4 regions of the Cellvibrio fontiphilus genome follow, and region 2 is predicted to be linked to each of the others. Evidence: predicted binding sites of a transcription regulator. Region 2 holds the regulator's gene; each other region holds the start of a gene.
What was found. Region 2 encodes LexA, which represses DNA repair genes until DNA is damaged. Its sites were predicted from a motif close to ACTGTNTNTANANACAGT; they were not measured.

Region 1: ACFODX_RS02095 (YebG family protein) is a predicted target of LexA. The motif match lies at 3,033-3,050, and genes of this name have one in related genera.
Region 3: recN (DNA repair protein RecN) is a predicted target of LexA. The motif match lies at 1,220-1,237, and genes of this name have one in related genera.
Region 4: ACFODX_RS04145 (PA0069 family radical SAM protein) is a predicted target of LexA. The motif match lies at 3,669-3,686, and genes of this name have one in related genera.

The regions. Positions count from the first base shown of each region.
Region 1 is NZ_JBHRTF010000002.1:41,898-47,726, forward strand. It holds gene murJ (murein biosynthesis integral membrane protein MurJ) at 1-1,148, opposite strand, end outside; gene ACFODX_RS02085 (MliC family protein) at 1,238-1,783, shown strand; gene ACFODX_RS02090 (glycosyltransferase family 2 protein) at 1,940-2,953, shown strand; gene ACFODX_RS02095 (YebG family protein) at 3,076-3,378, shown strand; gene ACFODX_RS02100 (substrate-binding periplasmic protein) at 3,777-4,667, shown strand; gene ACFODX_RS02105 (phytanoyl-CoA dioxygenase family protein) at 4,719-5,829, opposite strand, start outside.
Region 2 is NZ_JBHRTF010000003.1:389,566-395,394, reverse strand. It holds gene fliS (flagellar export chaperone FliS) at 77-481, opposite strand; gene ACFODX_RS07305 (hypothetical protein) at 607-885, opposite strand; gene fliS (flagellar export chaperone FliS) at 896-1,282, opposite strand; gene ACFODX_RS07295 (SDR family oxidoreductase) at 1,424-2,254, shown strand; gene ACFODX_RS07290 (DUF2845 domain-containing protein) at 2,313-2,669, shown strand; gene lexA (transcriptional repressor LexA) at 2,755-3,357, shown strand; gene ACFODX_RS07280 (cell division inhibitor SulA) at 3,350-3,760, shown strand; gene ACFODX_RS07275 (hypothetical protein) at 3,910-4,176, opposite strand; gene ACFODX_RS07270 (hypothetical protein) at 4,271-5,674, opposite strand.
Region 3 is NZ_JBHRTF010000004.1:26,599-32,427, forward strand. It holds gene recN (DNA repair protein RecN) at 1-1,140, opposite strand, end outside; gene ACFODX_RS08810 (methyl-accepting chemotaxis protein) at 1,301-2,920, opposite strand; gene grpE (nucleotide exchange factor GrpE) at 3,242-3,814, shown strand; gene dnaK (molecular chaperone DnaK) at 4,029-5,829, shown strand, end outside.
Region 4 is NZ_JBHRTF010000002.1:532,156-537,984, forward strand. It holds gene lpxL (LpxL/LpxP family Kdo(2)-lipid IV(A) lauroyl/palmitoleoyl acyltransferase) at 1-312, shown strand, start outside; gene ACFODX_RS04130 (SDR family oxidoreductase) at 356-1,051, shown strand; gene ACFODX_RS04135 (family 16 glycosylhydrolase) at 1,064-2,119, opposite strand; gene ACFODX_RS04140 (carbohydrate-binding protein) at 2,199-3,389, opposite strand; gene ACFODX_RS04145 (PA0069 family radical SAM protein) at 3,700-4,848, shown strand; gene ACFODX_RS04150 (choice-of-anchor I family protein) at 4,929-5,829, opposite strand, start outside.

The DNA.
Region 1 (5,829 bases), on a different contig from region 2:
AACAGCCCGAGCGCATAGGCTTTGAGGCTGTAGGCCGACATAAGAATATCCGTCTGCTTCATTTCGCCGTGATAGAACAGGGTGTACAAAATCGGCTCCGCCAAAATGATCAGCGCGAGGGTCGCCGGCAGCGCGATAAGCACCACAAAACGAATCGCCCAATCGAGCATCTGGCTGAATTTTTCGCCCGACTGCGCCGCACTCAGGCGCGACAAGCCCGGCATAATCACCGTCGCAATCGCAACCCCAAACACGCCGAGCGGCAGCTCCACCAAACGGTCGGAATAGAACAGCCAGCTCACGGCGCCATCGCCCAGCATGGTGGCGATAACCGAGTCCAACAGCAGGTTCAATTGGCTTACCGACACGCCAAACAGCGCCGGGGTCATGAGCACCAAAATGCGTTTTACGCCGGGGTGCGACCAATCCAGCTTGGGCGATGGCATAAGGTGGATTTGTTTTAAAAATGGCAGCTGGAACAGCAGCGAAAACACCCCCGCCGCTACAATGCTCCAAGCCAAGGCATAGGCTGGATTGGGGAAGAAATCCGCCACCAGCAGCGCGGCGGCGATCATAAAAATATTCAGGAAAATCGGCGTGACGGCCGGAATCGCAAAGCGGTCATAGCTATTTAAAATCGCGCCGGCAAAACCGGTGAGCGATATCAACATCAAATAGGGAAAGGTGATGCGCACCAGCTCGACCAGCAGCGAGAACTTCTCCGGCTCATCCGCATAACCGTAGCCAAACACATAGGCAAAACCCACCGCACCGGCCACACCGATCAGGGTAAACAACAGCAGGATGGAACCCAAGCAACCGGCGACCTTATCCACCAACTCTTTAACCGCGGCGTGGGTGCCCTTCTCGCGGTACTCCGATAACACCGGAATAAAGGCTTGCGAGAAGGCACCCTCGGCAAATAAACGGCGGAAAAAATTGGGGATTTTCTGGGCGATAGCAAAGGCATCCATGGCGCCACCGGCACCCAATACCGCCGCCAGTACTATGTCGCGAATCAAACCCAGCACCCGCGATACCATGGTCATGGAGCCGGTGAGCAAACTGGAGCGCAACAGGCTGCCGGGCTTGGTTTTAGGCGGGCTGGGCGGCTGGTGTGGAGCTGGCGATGACGCAGAGTCGGACACGGGTGAATCCTGTGCAGGCGAAAAGGCGGCATTATCCACGGCTGTTATACTCAGGCACAACACCCGCCCGCCAAACAAGGAGCTATACCATGTCTATCCGCAGCATATCCATTGGCACTGTATCTATTGGCGCAATGAACACACTTGCCTGCATCAGCCTTACTTTACTACTGGCTGGCTGCAGCAAAGAGCCGGCACCTACACCAACCCCGCAAGACGCTCCTCTCATCGACTACACCGCAAAGAAAACCATGCACCCCAGCTGGGATGCCAACCAAGATGGCATGAACGACTGTGAAGATGACGGCACCTGCGACGACAGTGTGGATTACACTCAACCCCGCCCAAGCGCCGCTGCACCGGCAGCCGATAACGCACAGCGCGGCCCCTTTCGCTTCGTATGTACAGATGCAGCCCAGTCAGAGTTTACCGCGCTGTTTCACAACGACCTGAATGACCCCGCCAACAACCGCCTGCACCTTAGCCATCAGGGTGAAACCCGCGAGTTAACGGCAGTACCAGCCGCAAGCGGCAGCAAGTACGAAGGCAGCAATGCCAGCTTTTGGGAACATCAGGGCGAGGCGAGCATCCAGTGGCAACCAGACACTACCCACCAATGTGCGCCAGCCCGCTGACCTCAGCCAAACCAGAGCAAAAGGCTACTTAGCGCTCATCTCACAAAAAATAACATCTGCACAATTTTCTGATCCCCAGACACAATGGCACAATCTGCTCCCCAGCCGCTGGCTTGCCGCGATTGGGATCAGATTGTTTCAATATCAGGAAGTTGTATGTTTATTAAGGTCGATGAAACACCGGCAATCTCGGTGATTGTGCCCGTATTTAACGTTCAGGATTATTTGCCTGAATGCCTCTCCTCGCTTGCAAGCCAAAGCTTTAGCCTACCCTACGAGATACTACTGATTGACGACTGCTCGACCGACAAGAGCAAGGCGATCTGTGAAAGTTTTATCGCCAACTACCCAGGCAGGGCAAGGCTGATTTGTCAGGATAAAAATAGCGGCGTATCGAATGCCCGCAACCGGGGAATTCAAGCCGCAACCGGACGATACTTTACCTTTGTCGATTCGGATGATCGACTGCCCGCCATGGCGCTGGAGCAGCTGTATGCGGCGGCCATCAAACATGGCGCGGATGTAGTCAAAGGTAACTGCATTATTTTTGATGAACAAAAATCACGACCAGCGAACCACAATGTAACAAAAGAGAAAATCTACCGGGACGACGCGATTTTATCGGCCTTCCTGCAACATCAGGAGATACGTGGTCACACCTGGGGCAAGCTGTTTTGCCGTGCCAGCTTTGCACATATCCTCAACCCGCCTAATGTAACCATGGCAGAAGACACCCTGTATTGTGCCGAAGTGTTTGCTAACGCAAAAAAACTGGTGCTCATTACCGCCAATGTCTATCACTACCGCCTGCGCGCAACAGGGGCAACCGGCAGGAAGTTCCAGACCTGCGGCTATTTATGGTGGCTGCACAGCATTGAAAGTTGCGGACATTTTGTCTCCAGGCCAAACCAGCAACGACACCTGAAAGCACTACAAATCAGGACGCTGTTACAACTGACAAGAGAAGCGCGTTCACTGCAAACAGATGAGTTGCGCACTGTTTTGCCAGAGGTGACAGCTCGCCAACAACAATGGCAGCTCGACATTCCTGCGCTCAGGCTTGCACTGCAAATACACCCGCGGTTTTTATTTCACTTCCTCAAATTCACGCGGGAACTCAAACAATTGAAAGCGCGCTTACGCAGCACGCCAACCGCGAGCAGCATTTAGTAACGGATGCGATAGCCACCCCTAGACAGACCAACCAAGCCCCGGTTTTTGGAGGTTGACATAAGTTCAACCTCCATATACTGTATATAAAAACAGTAACAACTTTGTTGAGGATTTACCCCATGGCAGTAGTCGCCGTTTGGTTATGTGATCGGGATGGCAGTATGTTTGAAGACAGAAAAATCGCGGAAGAGCACGATAAGTACCTGGAGCTTGCTGCCAACATTACCCAGCTGATTGAAGACAATATCCCCGGTATTGATGAACAGCACAGCGAAGCGATTGGCCTGCTGTTGGCGCAGCGCCGCGAATTGTTAGCCAAAGCCTGTAAGGGCAAACCCGATGAATTGTTGCAGCCTTTCACCTACGAAAAGCCTGCCACCCTGAACAGCAAAACCACCGCCGCCACGGACAAGGACAACTAGGCAGCAGCGGTTTGTTGTAAGCGCGGACGCGCCCACAAACGTCCGCGCAGTTGATGGCCGCCCACACAGCCATCAACACCCCACAAACAACTGAATCACCACTCAGTGGTTTGTTCGTGTAAAGGTGTGCTTTTGCTGGGTGTAACCACTAGTCCCCAGCAGCAGTTGTTGCTCCCGGCATTGCGCACCCGCTTCCAACCATTCGTTAATGCCCGCTTGTCAGCCACAAGCGACCACAGAAACGAATCGCTTTCACCACTGCACCTTTCCTATGGAACCTCAACGGGTGCGGTGGCTTTTTTGTTTTTTTGCCTTATTGTCATTTTTACTATATAACTATAGCTCCAGCCTTGTGACTGGATAAAGCAATAACAATACAGACCAGTGGAAATGACGATATGTATATAAAAAATGTGTGCCTTCACTTGCGTCACCAACTTTTGGCAATCGGCAGCCTGCTTTTCGCACTTATCAGCTACCCCCTGACAACCCACGCAGAAACCCTGCGGATTGTGCAGGGCAATAACAGCATCGAGATTTATGCCAGAGGGCTGCTGCAATTAGCCCTGAGCAAACTCCCAGAAAACTACACGCTGGCAGAGACAGTACCCAATACCAGCGAAGAGCGCATGGTCAGTATGTTGATGGACAAACAGCTGGACGTGGTCTGGTATGCAACTACCAACGAGCTGGAGGAAAAACTCCAGCCGGTTTACATTCCTATTTATCGCGGCTTGCTGGGCTACCGGGTATTGATGATAAAAAAAGGCAATCAACACAAGTTTGATGGCATTAAAACCCTTGAGGATTTACGCCGTGTTTCACTCGGCCAGGGGCATTTCTGGGCAGACACTAACGTACTTACCGCCAACGGTTTGAATGTAGTGAAAGTTTTAAAATACGAAGGGTTGTTTTACATGTTGGATGGCGAACGCTTTGATGCCTTTCCGCGCGGCGCCCACGAACCCTGGTCGGAAATGCAGCGCTACCCGAGCCTGGAACTGGAAGTGGAGAAGAACCTGCTGCTTGCCTACACCAATCCTTTTTACTTTTTCGTCAATAAAGACAACACCAAACTCGCGCAAGATATAGAGCGCGGTTTGCGCCTTGCGATTGAAGATGGCAGTTTTAATGAATATTTTTTTAATGACCCAACCGTAAAAGATGTGATGACCAAAGCCAATTTGAAAAATCGCACACTGATTAAATTGGACAATCCGGGGCTATCGAAAAAAACGCCACTGGATGATGCATCGCTCTGGTTCGATCCCTACAGCTTCAACGAATAATGCTCCCGCAGTGCTCGCCCCTCAGCGGCGGGGCGAGCACCAACCAAAATCCTAGGCGTACATATTCAGGTATTGCACCATGCGCGGAAACCTGGCGCGGTTAGGGCTGCTGCCGTGCGGCAATGCGTGATGCCAAATAATCAAATCACCCGCCTTGGCGGCGATGGGTTTTACCGGCCACTGCGCCCAATCCTGCTGTTGTAAATCCACACCCTGCGGTTGCGCGGCCAGCCACTGGTCGATTTTTTTATGAAACCCTGGCACACAGCAAAATGCTCCCTGGTGTTCCTCCACATCGGTTAAATAAATCAACGCCTGGGTGCCAAACGGAATCGGCGGCGTTAATTCCACATCCCAATGCATTCCCGGCCCGGGGAACTGCCACCGGTCAGTTTCCGGCGGGTTAAAGCCCACGCGATCTGTGGTCATGACCAGATCCTCGCGCTGCCACAGCTGCTGAAAAATGCGGAGGATATAACTCGAACTACGCGCCACTTCAAAGGCGGGATGGGCAAATAACTGCACCATAATTTTTTTCATCTGCGCCGACGATTGATACCAACTGGCAGGATCCTCCTCCCGCATACCTAAAAACTCCCAAATAGCAGCGCGTGCTGCTGCAGTTTCACTGGCTGACAACACGCCCGGCACAATCAAATAACCCTGCTCATGCCAGTGTGCAAGCTGCACCTCATCCAGCGGCAAATCCGCCCGGCAATTCAGCGCCTGCTGTTTATTGTCAATAAAGTGGCGTATCGCATTATTGGTCTGTTCGACCTGTTGCGGTGCAAAGGTGCCGGCATTGGCACTCGCGAGCCAATACTCAACATCCACAAGCGCGCGCGCGGAATAGAGTTGCTGCATAGCAGGCTCAAGCCCCACACCCAACTGATCCAGTAAAATCTTATCCAATAGCCATTCATTCTCCGGAATGGCGGTTAATTGTTGTCGCGCCGCCGCAGACTGGCTCGCTTGTTTGCGCAACTGAATTTTGTGCCACAGTCGCTTGAGGTGATAAATACCCTGACTATTTTTTTCCAAACTATCGGGCAATACACCATCGGCGAGTTCGGGCAATTTTTCATAGCGAAAAACACATTGGGGATAAACACCCAACTCGTAACGAAAATGCAGCATTGAATTGGGCAAAACTCGGGCGTTG
Region 2 (5,829 bases):
GCCTGACAAACACTCGCGGTATTTGTCAGGCAATTATGCGAATCACACAATAGCGGGAATGAATAACAGACTGGAATCAGGGGGTCTTACTGACCTGTGGTGCAATTTCATCCCAACCGGATTTTACGGTTTTGAGTAGCTGAATCACCTCGGTAACCTTTGCAATATCGTTTTGCGCAGAGGCTTCCAGAAGGCGCAAATTAATGTATTCGTATAACTGATCAAGCCGCTCGGACAATTCGCCCGCTTCCATATCCAGGGAGCTGCGCAAGCCGCCCACTATGCCAATGGCTTTACCCAGCATCTCACCTTTTACGGCTAAATCGCCACGCTCCATTGCCCCTTGAGCTGCCGCGAGGCGCCCCAGTGCACCTTCAAATAACATTTGAATTAATCGATGCGGCGATGCATGGCTGACTTCCGACTCAATACCCAGTTTTTGATATTGTTTCAGCGCTTCTTGTGGATTGTAGTTAGACACAGCAAATACCCGTTAGCCTTGGAATTTACTTAGGCTAGCAGGGTAGATGGATTTTGGCGAGTAGCTTGCCTAAAAAGCAGAGTGGCGAGAAATTCGCCAAATTGTTGGCATCGCGCTTATGAATATCAGGTCGCATGCAGAAGGGTCACTTCCTGCTGGCACTGGGCGATTAGCCCGGCATAAACCCCCTTCAACTCGCTCAGCGCGCGGATAAGCGTGGTTTTATCACTGCGATTGGCAGCAATTACTTTATCAATCAACACAACACAAATACGGTCCAGGTGGCGAATGCGCTCCCAATCCTCCTGCTGCAGGGCTGCAGTCAAGGCTCGCTGCACGGATCGCATCGCCATTACCCCAGACTCGCCGGTGTAATCGGGTTCAGGCACTAATCGCAGAGTCATTGCAGCCTCCTTAAACATCTTTTGCGATGGCGTCCCAGGCAGATTTAATCTCCCCGAGTAAACGCGCGCATTCATCAAGATGCTCGATATTGTTTTCGTAATTGGCTTGGGTCAAACGGCGAATAATGTAATCGTAAAGGCTGTCTAGATTGGCCGCTAATTCACCGCCTTCATTATCATTCAAACTGCCTTGCAACCCGCCAACAATTGCCGCTGCCTTGCCTATTAACTCCCCTTTGCGCGCGAATTGCTTTTGCGCTATGGCACCTTTTGCTTGCGCAATACGCTCCAAGGCACCTTCAAAAAGCATTTGAATCAAGCGATGGGGAGAGGCAGATTCAACACCGGAATGAACTTTAACGCTGGCATAGCTATTTACGGCAGAATAGGAATTCATACATCACCATTTAATTGTTGCAGCCTAAAAAGCGCGGGTTATTGCGATTGCAACTGCGCAGACAGGTTATCGACCAGACCATTCGCCAGTCCTATAAGCTAGCGGCCAGACCACAAAAACCTTTAACAAAAAGTGACGATTATGCAAAAAACGATTTTGATTACCGGCGCCTCAACCGGCATAGGTTATGAAGCAGCAAAAGCACTGCAACAACGGGGTTACCGGGTGATCGCAAGTTGCAGAAAATCGACAGATGTGGAGCGCCTCAGCGCAGAAGGGTTTGAAACATTAATGCTGGATTTGAGTAATTCTGCGTCTATCAATAAAGCATTTCAGGAATTAATGGTACTCACTAGCGGTGAGCTTTATGCATTGTTTAATAACGGCGCATACGGCCAACCAGGCGCCATAGAAGACCTTCCCATAGCGGCGTTGCGCAAACAGTTTGATACCAACTTTTTTGGCTGGTGCGAACTGACAGGCTTGATTCTCCCCGTCATGCTGAAACAGGGTTACGGGAGAATTATTCAAAACTCATCCATTCTGGGCATGGCTGCCATGCCACTACGCGGCGCCTATAACGCCAGCAAATATGCGATTGAAGGCATAAGCGATACTCTGCGGCTTGAACTTATGGGAACCGGTGTATTTGTATCGCTTATCGAACCAGGCCCTATACGCAGTGAATTTCGCAAAAATGCACTGGCAGCCCTACGGGAAAATATCAACGTCGATGCAAGTCGCCATAAAAACACCTACACCAAAGCGATAGAGCGACTCGAAAAAGCAGAGTCATCCACACCTTTCACTCTGGAGCCATCGGCAGTCATCAAGCGCCTGCTGCATGCGCTTGAATCTCCACATCCACAAGCACGCTACTACGTCACTTTTCCCACTTATTTGGTTGGCGCCATGAAGCGAATTTTACCGAATCGTTTGCTCGACAAACTCCTACTTAAAATAGGCAGTTAATTCAGACAGCATTCAGCCAACGGGATTAGATTAAAAGCTTTAAAGACAGGGAAAAATCATGGCCAAATATATTGTTTTATTCTTTTTTTGTTTTATCCCATTCACCCAGAAGGCCAGTGCCGATTCGCTGCGGTGCAATGGACAACTTGCCAGCCCGGGTGATACCAAGGCCGACATTGTTGAGATTTGCGGGGAGCCGGCGAGCACCGACAGCTTTTGCGAACCCAACACCATTAACACTGGGCCGCAGGGCATACAAAACGGTGACAACAACATTCAACATAATGTATCTATTCAAAGCTGCACTCAGGTAGATGTCTGGACCTATAACCCCGGCAAAGGAAAGTTCATGACCCACCTCTATTTTAGCCAAGGTCAATTGCGCACCATTCGCTACGGTAATCGAGTGAAATAGCAGCAATCAGAAAAACTATTGCACAAGTGAATTTACTGTATATAATCACAGACACTGTACAAATAAACAGATTCAGGAGTGCATCATGTTTGACTTAACGCCCCGACAGGAACAGGTACTGCAATTAATCCGCAGCTATGCGGAAGATACAGGTTACCCGCCAACGCGCGCTGAAATTGCGCGAATATTGGGTTTTAAGTCAGCCAATGCCGCTGAAGAACATATCAAAGCCTTGGCGCGCAAAGGGGCCATTGAAATCATCCCCGGCGCGTCACGCGGAATCAAATTGCCAGATGTGCAGGCGGGTATTCCTATTATCGGGCGTGTCGCTGCTGGCAACCCGATTCTGGCGCAGGAACACATAGAAGATTACTGCAACATTCCCACAAGCTTCTTCTCGCCGAGTGCGGATTTTTTCCTGCGTGTACACGGTATGAGCATGAAGGATGCCGGCATTTTGGATGGTGATCTGCTTGCAGTACATAAAACCGATCAGGTTCGTAATGGCCAGATAGTTGTGGCACGCATAGGAGAAGAAGTAACCGTCAAGCGCTTCAAACGCGCCGGAAACCGCGCACAGGTAGAGCTCTGGCCAGAGAACCCTGACTTTGATGTGATTCTGGTCGATACCCGTGACCAGGAATTTAGTATTGAAGGTTTAAGTGTAGGAGTGATTCGCCGTGACTAATCTCGCTCGTGTTATGCCTCAAACCCAAACTGCGCAAACGCGTGTTAGCAGTGGTGTTACAGAACTTGTGCTAACCAGTGATTCACCAGAACAGCTTTCGTTGTTACTGCCAATGATTGCCTATTTGAGCAATAGCGCAAAGGATCGCTGGATCACCTGGATTGCACCACACAATATCAGCAAGGATTTTCTTGAGTCTTACGGGGTAAATACCCGCTTTATTCGGGTTATTCATGCGCAGGATCCGCAGGCACTGCTGTGGATTACCTGGGAGGCCCTATCGGCAGGAAATAGCCATACCGTGATTTCAAGCCCGGGGAAATTAAGCGATAAGGAATTGTCACAGCTTGAAGTGGCGGCAGCCAAAGGCCAGTGTCAAGGCCTGCTGTTACGGGTTCGATAGTAAGGCCGTTGTTGCGAGATCAATTGTTGCGAGTTTATTAGATAACTATCCAAACAACCCTTTTTATCCAAACAGCCCTTTTGAGGTTATTGCTTGCAGGCACCAATAAGTTAGTACATCTACATCAGGGACGATGCGCAATTCGCCCATCAATGAAGCATCATTTTTTCCAAATCTGTTAATTCGTCAAAGCTACCATCCAATTGCGCTTCAGCTTGCTGATCTGCAATTTCCCCTGCCGCTTCCATACCTGCTTCTATCATGGCTTTAGCCACCATAAATTTTTCTTCGCCTAAAAACGCCAGTGACTCCTGAGAAAAACGAATAGTCACCAAAGGTTCACCTGTTTCGCTATCCGCGCGCTGAAGAGCAACATCGCCATTGGTGAGTTCGATAATTTCGTAAAAGGAAGACATAAAGTGCCTGTGGTTGCCAAACTAAAAAGGGCGCGCAGTCTAACACTCTATAAAGCGAAAACCTATTTGAAGAACGGCAAGGCTTGCAGGTGAATCAACCGGATCGAGGGATAGCCCAAAGCAGCACAGCAGAAGAAGAATATAAAACCTGTGGTGTGACCTGAGCAGGTAGCAGGGCTACATTTCCTGATGCAATCAAGGTGTCATCAATACAAACACTTCCTTCCAATACCATCAACAATCCATAACAAGACACAGATAACTGACAATCACCTTTTAGAACAATCCGTTGCACCTCAAAATCATCAAAGTTAACTATGCGCTGAATCTGTGCGCTGTCTGTATGAGCCAACTGTACCGGTGAAATAAACGGCTCAGCATCCATATCCACTAACTGCAAGGCCACTTCGGTATCCCAATGGTTTTGAGTTAGCACTTTCTGCCCAAAGCTGAGAATTCTTCGCTCATACACAGGGGTTTGGAACTCCACGACTCTCACACCATGTTGCAGCGCGTGCGGCACCAAGCGAGGAACAGCAACCACATCACCTACCTCGAGTGGGTGCAGTGCGATAAAACGATCCATTGCCTGTTTTAATTCCTGCTCACGATCTATTAATGCTTTGTTATCAGGATGTTGTGAGAGTTCCTTAAGCCATAACTTCACCTGTGTGACGGCGACAGGCTCACTGAGGGAGATACCAAGCTCTTGCTTTTTTCGATCAAGTAAATCATCGATGGCTCGCCTTGTTTGCTCGTACTCCCTGACTGCATGGAGGTAACCGGCTTTGAAGTCATCGGTAGTAGCGTAATTTGCTCTCGCAGCCGGATTAAACCCCAATTGGATCGCACCTTTTCCGCCTGGCCATGCGGTCGCATCCACATGAGTGACGACATAAACCTCTTGTTTTTGCTCATGCAGTTCAAAATACAAGTCGCCGTAAGGCGCCTCTGCAAGCGGGTCAAGGATCTTGAGTAAAATCAGGTTATCGGTTGCCGCCAAGCCAAGCTGCGGGCGCAAAAATTCCAATACCCAAGGCAGCGGTAAACTGCCCCTATCGCACTTAACCGCCGCTTGACCACGGGCTTCAATACCGGTGTACCAAATCTCTTGCCCCCAAGGTTTGGGGATGTAAATAGGCTCCAGCAGCAGGGGCAAATCCAAACGCACATGCGCGAGATTTGCGGCCTCGCAATAAGCCAATATCGCCTCTGGTTCGGCAGCAAGTTGCTCAATCGCACGCAAGTGCTCGGTTGTTGCCGGGAAAATACTCACGCTGATACTTGGGTTTGAAGCGCTGTCGCATGACACTGCCAACCAAACAAAAGCCAACAATTCCTGCTGGGGCTGCTCCGACAAATAGCTGGCATTATGGCTAAATGCCACTGTAAATACCTGTGGCGACTGGGTATTGGCACTGCAATCAGCAAAGCGGGCACGCTGCACTGACAGAAAATCAGCGGGCGTGGTGTGCTTATCCAGGGAAAAAAGAATCAAACCTGTCTCTCAACGATTAAGCGAAAAAATGGGGAGTCAATCTGAACGCAGTTTATCAGAGCCGCCGCCAAGATCGCCCCATAAAAAAGGCCGACCTGAGTCGACCTTTTTAGCGGAGATGACGCTTTAGCCAAACACTGTAGTTAGTAACGCCG
Region 3 (5,829 bases), on a different contig from region 2:
TTGTTTGGCCAGTGTGGCGCCGGCTTTACTGCGTTTGGCCGACAGTTGTTCCGCAAGCTGGCGATAGGCTGTTTCGGACTGTTCGACCTGTTGTGCAAGTTGATCCAGGCGGGCATCGCCACCTTGCAGCTGTTCCAGTTCAGCGCTGAGTTTGTCGGTAAACGCTGGCAGCTCCTCGGGTTGGATGCGGTGTTTGCGCGCTATGTCGTAAATTGCGGAGAGGCGCTCTTCCACCACGGCAAGGCGCGCGGGGTCAAGGTTGAAATTATCAATGTGGCGATCAATTTCGTGCTGGGCTTCTTCCACCTGAATCTGCGCGCTGGTGAGTAATTCCTCGGCGGTTTGCAGTGCCGCCGATTTCTCCGGCAAGCTGCGCAGAATATGCAGGGCGCGATGCAGGTTTACACTCAGCCCCTGTTCGTCATCGCCACAAAAGGCTGCGAGCTGCTGGCTGCCGCGCAGAATTTCTTCGGCATTGGCCAAACTGCGCTGCTCTGCTTCCAACTTGGCCAATTCGCCCGGGTGCAAATCCAACTGCTCCAGTTCGTTGAATTGATAACTCAATAACTGGAAGCGTGCGCTCACGTCAGCGGCGTTATCGCGCAGGTGGATGAAGTGCTCAAGGCGGCTCTGCCATTCGCGAAATGCCAGGCGCACCTGTTTGACCAGTTCCGTTTGGCCGGCAAACTCGTCCACCAAGCGGCGATGGGTGTCTTTTACCAGGAGCGATTGGTGTTCGTGTTGGCTGTGGATATCAATCAGCATTTCGCCCAGTGCGCGCAGTTGCTGCAGGGTCGCCGGTTGGCCGTTGATATAGGCTTTGGATTTGCCATCGGCATTAATTACCCGGCGCAGCAGGCATTCCTGCGGGTTGTCGCTCTGCTGCAAATCATGGTTTTGCAACCACTCCTGCGCTGCTGGGATCTGGCTGGTATCAAAACTGGCGCAAATATCGGCGCGGTTGGCGCCGGTGCGCACTCGCTCGCCGTCGGCTTTGTCGCCCAGTGCCTGCCCCAAGGCATCCAGCACAATGGATTTACCCGCGCCAGTCTCGCCGGTAATCACCGTCATGCCCGCTTTAATGTCCAAGTCCAGTTGGTCGACCAGTGTGAAGTTTTGGATATTCAGGTGAGTCAGCATTAGCGCCTCGCAGGTCCGGCTTGGTTAGCACCTTAAAAAGATTGCGCCATAAAAAAGCCAGACATCAGGTAGATAAATGTCTGGCTATATATACAGTATTTTTGCGCCTCTCGGCAAGGCCGATTTTTGTACGGACAAGCGCCGGCAACAGCACAAATGCCTAGAGGCGGAAGCCCTCCAACTGCCTGCTGAGTTCGTCAGAGGCATCGCGGATTTGCTGGGATGCCATGAGTGTGCCGCGTGCCGCGTCTTTGGTGCCGAGTGATGACTGCTCCACCTGGCTGACGTAGTCCAAAATCAGGCTACTGGCCTGCACGTGTTCGATCAGCGAGTTGCCTATGTGCGCCACCATCTTGGCGACTTCATCGGTCTCGCGGCGCACGCTTTCCACAATTTCACCGCCCTGGCGGGTTTGGCCTATGCCATCTTTTAACTGCACCACCATGTCGTCCATGTTTTGTTTGGCGACGCGGCTGGAGTTTTGCACGGCGGTAATGGTATCGCCTATTTCACTGGTAGCCTGGGTGGTGCGCTGGGCAAGCTGGCGCACTTCATCGGCCACTACCGCAAAACCACGCCCCTGTTCACCGGCGCGCGCGGCTTCAATCGCCGCATTCAGCGCCAGCAAATTGGTCTGGTTGGCGACTTCACTGATCACCGAAATCACCGCTGAAATGCTGTTAATTCGCGCCGCCAGGTCATCGATACTGGCTTGGGTTTGGGTCACACTGTTGTCGATTTCGATAAAACTTTTCACCGCACTGGATATCAGCTTTTGCCCCTGATTGGCGGTTTTGGAGGCGTGATCCGTTTGGTTGGTGGCAATTTTGGCCTGTTGCATTGCATCCTTGGTTTGCATATTAAATTCCTCCGCGGAGGAGGCGATTTTGATGGTGTTGGCACTTTGGTCTTCGGCCATGGCGGTGCTGGTTTCGGCCTTGTGCACTATGTCATCGCTAATGGCATGCAGGCGCGCCACCATCTGCGAGATGCTGCCAATCATCTCGCGCAATGCCGAGCGCATCCTGACCACTGAGCCGTAAATACTGTCCTCGGGCGCGTTGTGTACATTGCGCTCGGTAAGGTCGCCGCTGGCAACGGCGCGCACCAGCACCAGCACCTCTTTCAGCTCAGCGCCCAGGCCTCTATCCAGCTTGCGCGCAAACAGCACGACCGGCACCACAATCGCCAGCATCACTAACAAACAGATGGTGAGCTGCCATTTGGCGGTTTCCCAGAAACGCGCGTTCACTTCGTTAAAACCTATGCCAGTGCCTACCACCCAATTCCAGCGCGGGGAGAGTTTGGCAATGGATAATTTGTTTTCGATGGAGCCATCGGTCTGGCGCTGGGTCCATTTATAGCGGGCAGTTTGGCCGCGCGCTTTCTCCACCGATTTCAACATGATGTCGCCCACGCTGCGACCATTACCGTCCTTGAATTCATGGAAGCTGGTGCCGTGAAGTTGCGGGTCCAGTGGCGCCGCGACAAAGTTGAGTTTGTCATCGGCGACATAAACATATTCAGACTTGTGGTAGATGTTGTTGCGCAGCAACTGGGTGGCGATTTGTTTGGCCTGTTCATCGCTCAGTTCGCCGCGCGCCGCCAATTGTTCCATCTGGATGACGGTGGCGTAGGTGCTGTTAAGTAGTTGTTCTACGCGCCCGGCATTGTCCTGATTGCTGGAATAGCGCAGGGTGAAGAGGCCGATCAACATGATGCCGAGTAGCCCCACCAGAATTTGGGCGGAAACTATCCAGATTTTGACACGCAGTGACATGATGCCTCCGAAGATGGCTAAGTTGTGATCAATTGATAGACATTAGATCTATCGGACAACGTTGTCAATCGGCATTGGAATCATTTTTGGTTTTTTGTATTTTTTATATCCGGAACACAATCAGTGCCGCCATTTGGCATCAAAACACACATAAAAAGCGCTGGTATTACTGATTACTGGTGCACTCACATGGTGCAGCCGGCGCAAGCAAAAACTTGCGCCTGCTCTTGAATCCAATTGCGCTAGCCCCATATAGCGATCTTTGACGATTCTGGCTATTCACGGCGGCTTGCTCCGCCCAACTGATCACTGGAGAACACTGTGTCTACTCAAGATTATTCCGATATTCAACACGCAACTGAACCACAACCACAGGACGCTGGCGAGGCGCAAGCTGGGGCAGAGGGCAGCGCCGAGCTGAGTATTGAAGGCCTGCAAGCCCAGTTGGCGACTCTTGCTGCGGCTTATGAGTCGGCGAGAGAGCAATCGCTACGCGCCCAGGCGGATGCACAAAATGCCCGCCGTCGCGCTGAGCAGGATGTTGAAAAAGCCCATAAGTTCGGCTTGGAAAAAATGGTCAACGATTTGTTGCCGGTAGTGGATAACCTGGAGCGTGCGCTGGCGAGTATCGACCCTGCCAATGAAAGCCTGAGCGCGATTGTTGAGGGTATTCAGCTAACCCATAAATCCTTTGTGGATGCACTGGCTCGCCATCAGGTGGCGGTGGTTAACCCCGAAGGTGAGCCCTTTGACCCCAACTTGCATCAAGCCGTATCGGCGGTACCCAACCCGGATGTTGAGCCAAATACTGTGCTCAATTGTTTCCAAAAAGGTTACACCCTGTATGGCCGCTTGGTGCGCCCGGCGATGGTGGTGGTATCCAAGGCACCTTGATGCCCAATAACCGCAAAAAAAGCGGGGATTTTTTTATCGGCCCACTTGAATTCATTAGGCGGGCGCCAATATAGGAAACAACTACAGGCAAAGGCACAAATCTTCCGCGATTTGTCTTAAAAAAGCCGGTAACAACCTAATTCATTCGTTAACAATACGGCGCAGGTCATGCGATTTTGCGCCCGGCAATAGAGAGATTTTCAGGAGCAACACCATGGGCAAAATTATCGGCATCGACTTGGGTACTACCAACTCTTGCGTATCAGTATTGGAAGGCGGCAAACCAAAAGTGATTGAAAACGCCGAAGGCGATCGCACTACGCCATCCATTATCGCGTTCACCAATGACGACGAAATTCTGGTGGGCCAATCCGCCAAGCGTCAATCAGTGACCAACCCGCACAACACTCTGTACGCGGTAAAACGTTTGATTGGTCGTAAATTCAAAGACGACGTAGTGCAAAAAGACATCTCTATGGTGCCTTACAAAATCGTTGCGGCTGACAATGGCGATGCCTGGGTAGAAGTTAAAGGCGATAAAAAAGCACCGCCACAAATTTCTGCTGAAGTGCTGAAGAAAATGAAAAAAACCGCTGAAGATTATCTCGGCGAGACAGTGACCGAAGCGGTAATTACGGTTCCTGCTTACTTCAACGATTCACAGCGTCAAGCCACCAAAGATGCTGGTCGCATCGCAGGCCTGGATGTAAAACGCATCATCAACGAACCTACTGCTGCTGCGCTGGCCTACGGTTTGGATAAAGGCGTAGGCGACCGCACCATCGCGGTATACGACCTGGGTGGTGGTACTTTCGATATTTCCATTATCGAAATCGCTGACGTAGATGGCGAACATCAGTTCGAAGTGCTTTCAACCAACGGTGATACTTTCCTCGGCGGTGAAGACTTTGATATGCGTTTGATTGAATTCCTGGCGGATACTTTCAAGAAAGATACCGGCATTGATTTGCACAACGATCCATTGGCACTGCAACGCTTAAAAGAAGCGGCAGAAAAAGCCAAGATCGAATTGTCATCCAGCCAGCAAACTGAAGTGAACTTGCCGTACATCACTGCCGACGCCTCCGGTCCAAAACACTTGGTAGTCAAACTGACTCGCGCCAAGTTGGAATCGCTGGTGGAAGATTTGGTTACTCGCTCCATGGAGCCAGTAAAACAAGCCATTAAAGATTCAGGTAAATCGCTGAGCGAAATTGATGACGTGATTCTGGTGGGCGGTCAAACCCGTATGCCACTGGTGCAAAAAGCCGTTGCCGATTTCTTTGGCAAAGAAGCGCGTAAAGATGTGAACCCGGACGAAGCGGTTGCAATCGGCGCTGCAATTCAAGGCTCCGTATTGTCGGGCGATACCACCAACGTATTGTTGTTGGACGTAACCCCACTGACCCTGGGTATTGAAACCATGGGTGGTGTTGCAACGCCACTGATTGACAAAAACACCACGATTCCAACCAAGAAATCGCAAATTTTCTCAACTGCGGATGACAACCAAACTGCGGTAACGATTCACGTAGTGCAAGGTGAGCGCAAACAAGCCTCGCAAAACAAATCGCTCGGTCGTTTTGATTTGGCCGACATCCCGCCTGCGCCGCGCGGTATGCCACAAATTGAAGTGACTTTTGATATCGATGCTAACGGTATTTTGAACGTAAGCGCGAAAGACAAAGCCACTGGCAAAGAGCAATCCATCGTGATTAAAGCATCCTCAGGTTTGAGCGATGAAGAAATCCAAAAGATGATTAAGGATGCAGAAGCCAACGCCGAGTCAGATCGCAAGTTTGCCGAAGTTGTCACCGCGCGCAACACGCTTGAAGGTTTGATCCACGCTACCGAAAAAACAGTGAAAGAAGCGGGCGACAAAGCTACTGCTGAAGAAAAATCTGCAATCGAAGCGGCCTTGACCGAAGCGCGCGATGTTGCCAAGTCGGACGATCTGGCAAAAATCGAAGCGGCCACTACCAAGTTGACCGAAGCTTCCAGCTCATTGGCGCAAA
Region 4 (5,829 bases), on a different contig from region 2:
TTTGGCGTACAAGCGGCGACTGTAGTGGCGACAGCGCGGATTGCGCGTATGTCCCACTGCGTGGTGATTCCCTTCTTTTGTTTCCGCGAACCCAAAGGCCGCTACCGTTTGGAGATCCAACCCGCGCTGGATAACTTCCCCAGCGGCGACGATCTGGTGGATGCAACCCGCATCAACAAAATCATTGAAGACGCGGTTCGCCAGGCGCCCGACCAGTACCTGTGGGTGCATCGCCGCTTCAAAACCCGCCCCGAGGGCGAGGCCAGTTTTTATCCACCCAAGAAAAAGCGCGGTTCACGCCCCAAACTCTAACCGGGCGGCCACGCCCCTCTCATTAACGTTAAGGAATCAGACGATGTATATCAAAGACGCAGTAGTACTCATCACCGGCGCCAATCGCGGCATAGGTTTGGAATTTGCCCGCGCCGCGCTGGCCCGCGGTGCGCGCAAGGTCTACGCCACCGCGCGCGACCCGCAATCCATCCCACTGGATGGCGTAATCAAACTCAAACTGGATGTCACCAACCCCGAGGATGTCGCCCGCATCGCCCGCGACTGCGCCGATGTAACCCTGCTGATTAATAACGCCGGTGTTGCACGTTTTGGCAGTTTCCTCGCGCGCGACAGTGAGGCCAGCTGCGCCGAACACTTTGAAACCAACTTCTACGGGCCGCTGCGCCTGTGCAAAGCCTTTGCCCCCCTGCTTGCCGGTCATGGCGGCGGGGCGATCATTAATGTGCTGTCGCTGGTGAGCTGGTATGCACCGGTGGAGTTTTCGCCCTATTCGGCGAGTAAATCCGCCGCCTGGGCCTTAACTAACAGTGTGCGATTGGAATTGCGGGCGCAAAACACCCAGGTGATGGCGCTGCATATGGGTTATGTGGATACCGATATGACCGCCAAGATCGATGCACCCAAAACCCCGGCGGAGGTGATTGTGAAACGCACCTTTGATGGGCTGGAAGCGGGCGAGGAGGAGGTACTGGCCGACGATATGACCCTCACCCTGAAACGCAATATGAATGCGCCCCGCCCGGTGTATTTGGATTAAACCCTTAACTGACTAACACCCACGGCGGCGCACCAATACCAGCGCCGTCAGCATTAACAGCCACCAGGCTTGCACTGCGCCACCACCTGAGCCGCCGCTGTTGCCACCGGTAGCCGCGCGTGAACTGGCTGCGGCGGCAGTGGAAGAAGGGGCTACCGAACTCAGGGCTTCACTGCTGGCCGCTTGGCTGGTAGCGGCGGCGCTGCTGGCCGGCGTACTGCTGGCAACTGAACTGGCAGCCGTGGAGCTGGCAGGGGTTGAGCTAGTGGCCGCCGAGCTGCTGCTGGACACGTTATCCGCCGGCGGGGTGCCGGTAAAACCCAGCGCGTTTTCCGTGGTCATCGCCAGCACCAGAATGCCGTCCTTCACCACCACATTTTCCGGTGCAAAATCCACGCGATTGGTATCAAACGTCCAGTTGGCCTTGCCCCAGCGCGCGCTATTAAAGCTGTCAAAATCATCGCGCCAGCCGCCTTCAAAGGTTTTACTGGTGGCGTTGTAGGCTTTGTAATCGATGTAATTCACGAACTGGTACACCGGCAAGATGCTGGGGTCCCAGGGGCCGACCCACTCTGCCGATTCCGACGACCAGAGGTTAAAGCGCAGGCTCTGCGGGTTGGTCAGGCTGGTTACTGTGCTGGTGCCGGTAATGCGGCGCACTTCCACGCCGTCCACAAACCAGGCGACGTAATCCGGCGTCCACTCCAGCACATAGGTGTGATAACCATCGCCTAATGAGGAGGGCGCGGTATGAACCTGCTCGGTGTGCAGGGTGGGGCGAGTGCTGCCCAAAATAATATTGCTCTGCCACTCGGTGGCGTTGTTTTTGCCAAAAACTTCTATATCAATTTCTTCCCAGAAAGTATTGCCCACTTCCGACCCGTTTTTGTAAGTGAAAAAGGTGGACAGAATCCCGCTGCCTTTGGCGACCTGCATACGAATTTCAAAACGACCATAAAGTACAGATTCGTTGGAGTAGATTTCCGCACCCTTGTAGGTTTTGGCAGTGGCAGTATTTACCCCAGCCGCTGATACCAGCGCGAGTAACATCCAGAAGAAACGACGCATAACAAACCTCGATGATTTAAAAAGGGGGCTGGCCAAACATCAGCAGCGACCAACCCCTAGGGGACAACCAGTTGAACAATTAGATTTTGGTGAACCTCAGCCAATCGATATTAAAACCGCCGCTGTTGGCGTAAATCGCCAGGTTTTGCAGCCCGGCATTCAGGTAAATATTGTGCGAAATGGTCTGGTAGTTACCCCAGCCGCCGGTATTGGGCACACTGATGGTGCCCAGACCCACGCCGTTGCGATCCAGGGTAAATTGCGCCGTGGTGAGCGCCGATGCCACGCGGTATTCCACGCGGTAAGTACCGGTTTGCGGGATATTCACGTTGTTATATTTGAACCACTCGCCGGCATCGATATAACCCACAGTGCCGCCGGATACAGTCACGCTGCCGCCCACTTCGTTGAAATTCTCAGCCTGAATGGTGATTGATGCCGCCGGCGCGCTGCTACTGCTAGCACCACCGCCTGAACTGCCACCATCCGCCGGGGGCGTGCCGGTATAACCGGTTTGGCCTTCGCGGGTCAGCGCCAGCACCAGAATGCCGTTTTTCACCACCACATTGTTGGGCTCAAAGTCCGCCAGGTTCTCGCCAAAGGTCCAGTTGGCCTTGGCCCAGCGATTGGTATCGAAACTGTTGAAATCATCGCGCCAGCCAGTGCCAAAACTGTTGGTCGATGCGTTCCAGGGCTTGTATTCGATGTAATTAATAAACTGGTACACCGGCAGGATATTGGGGTCAAAGGCGCCCACCCACTCGGCGATATTGGCCGCCCAGAGGTTAAAACGCAGGTCCTGGGGGCTAGTCAGGCTGGTGACAAACTGGCCACCGTTAATACGGCGCACTTGGGTGCCATTCACAAACCAGGCGATGTAACTGGGCGTCCACTCCAGCACATAGGTGTTGTAACCATCGCCCAGTGAATAGGGCATGGTGTGTACCCCTTCGGTTTTGGTGGTGGGGCGATTGGTGCCGATAATCACATTGCTCTGCCACTGGGTGGCGTTGTTTTTGCCAAAGATCTCAATATCGATTTCTTCCCAAAACGTGCCCGGTTGCTCTGAGCCATTTTTGTAAGTGAAGAAAGTGGAGAGCACACCACTGCCCTTGGCGACCCGCATACGCATTTCATAGCGGCCATATTTGTAGGTTTGTTTGGAGTAGATCTCCGCAGCCTTATAGGGTTTGGCAACGGCGGGAAGCGCTAAGCCCACAATAGCGGCAAGCGTAACCAGCGCGCCGGTAACGCGACTGAACTTGAACATAGAAGCACCTTTATCGTTAGTTATTGGCGGTAATTTGCAAGTATTGGGGTGTTTAAACAGCGCAACACCCTGAGCAGCTCTGCCCGGTACCAGCAGGGTCGGGATTGCTACCGGCCTATACTGCGCAACACCAAAAGGCCAGTCGCACCACTTTGCGCGGCCAACCTAAAATGGTGACCAATAAACCGAAAGTGGTGCTTTTTTGATGGCAGTGCAGCGGCCGGAATGCCACCCGAATGCGAATAGTGGCTTGCCAAGGTGAGACGAGGAGCTGACAATACTGTTTTTATATACAGTATTTGAGGTGCCCATGAACGAGGATACAGAGTTCAGCCAACCCGAACCCTGGGTGGATGCACCGCTGCAGGCGATCAAAGGGCGCGGCGCGGTGACTAATCTGGCCGGGCGTTTTGAAACGCAACTGATCGAAACGGTGGATGATGGCTGGGCCAGCTACCGCGACGATACTTGTATCAACCCCGCGCTCACTACCAGCGTTACAGCCGAGCTGGCCAAGACCATTCTCAGCCGCAACCAATCCCCGGATTTACCCTTTAGTGTGTCGCTCAACCCCTATCGCGGCTGCGAACATGGCTGTGTCTACTGCTTTGCGCGCCCCAGCCACGCCTATTTGGGGCTGTCGCCGGGGTTGGATTTTGAAACCCGGCTCTACGCCAAAACCAACGCGCCGGAATTGCTGCGGCGCGAGCTGGCCCATCGCCTCTATCAGCCCAGCCCGATTGCGCTGGGCATTAATACCGATGCCTATCAACCGGTAGAGCGGGCCTTGTGCATCACCCGCCAATGCCTGGAAGTACTGCATGAATGCCGGCATCCAGTGGGGATAATCACCAAATCAGCCTTGATTGAGCGGGATCTGGATTTACTCAAACCCATGGCCGACAGCAACCTGCTGGCGGCGGCAATCACCATCACCACCCTTGATCACAGCATCGCGCGCAGCCTGGAACCGCGCGCCGCATCACCCACCCGGCGCCTGCAAACCATTGAAAAACTGGCGCAGGCAGGTATTCCGGTGCTGGTCAGCGTGGCGCCGGTGATTCCGTTTATCACCGAGCAGGAGTTGGAAAAGGTGATGCAAGCGGCAGCCAGTGCGGGCGCAACCGCCGCCGGCTACACCGTGCTGCGCCTGCCCTGGGAGGTAAACCCGCTGTTCCAGCAGTGGCTGCAAACCCACTTTCCTGACCGTTCTCAGCGCGTCATGAACCGCATTCGCGATATGCGCGGCGGCAAGGATTACGACGCCAACTTCGCCACCCGCATGCGCGGTGAAGGGCTGTGGGCCGACATGATCCGCCAGCGTTTTGGCAGGGCACTCAAACGCTATGGCCTGAATAAAAGCGGGCGTTTTGTGCAGCTGGATTGCAGTCAATTCCGCCGCCCGCAACAAATTCCCGCCACCCGCTCATCCACCGGACAACTGGATATTTTTGGTTGAGGCCAGCTCCGGCAGCAAATCAGGGAGATAAAAAAAGAGCCGCCTAAGCGACTCTTTCAGGGTGGCAACACCAGCCCGGATTATTGGGCAAAACGCGCTTCCACCTCATAGATACTGGTGGTGCCGCTGACTTCGTTGCCCACCATTAACAGTGCTTTGCCGTTGGGTGAGTCCTCGGCGCGGATAAACGTCAGGCCCTCTGGCCCCAGGTCGCCGGCGTTGGCCAGCACTGTGCCCGGGTCTTCGCTAGTCCAATCTTCGCGGGTATTGAGGTAGTCCACCCGCACCGGCGCCGCCGGATTGGTGATGTCGTACACCAAGATACCGCCCATGCGCTCCAGGCCGACAAACACATAGGTTTTGCCGTGCAACTGGCCAATGGTCAGGCCTTCCGGCTCCGGGCCTTTGGCATCGCTGCGTGAATCCAGCGCACTGCCTTCATCGTGGCCGCTGTTGAAGTAGTTGGCGCAGGGAATGTTGCGCGCGGCGCCCAGTTTGCAGTCCTCGCTGGCGATGAACTGCTCTATGGCATCGCCCGAATCCCAGACTTGTTCACCCTGGCTGTTCCAGATGGAGATGGAGCGGCCGCCGTAGCTGTAGAGCGCGTCGTACATCAAACGGTCGCCAGCGGCATCTTCCACACCACTGCTGTTGAACTTCACCGGCGCGCCATTTTCATGAGTGCGATAGCCCATAGTCCAGGTGATGTTAAGGCGACCCAGCACCTCGTCAGCGCGACAGTTGCCGGGGTTGCCCGCCACCGCACCGCAGTAGCCAAACACCTCGGGGTTGAGCAGGGCGCCAGCACCCAGTGCACGCAGTTGCGGCGGCAGGTCATCGCCGGCGCGACGGTCAAAGCCACCGGTGTGGGTCAGGTGTTTCACACGGAATTCTTCGACAAAACCTTTGCTGGCATCGCCTTCCCAGTAGGCCGCATTGTCCTCGCCCCAGGCGCGGGCATCGCCTTCGTTGGCGGTCACC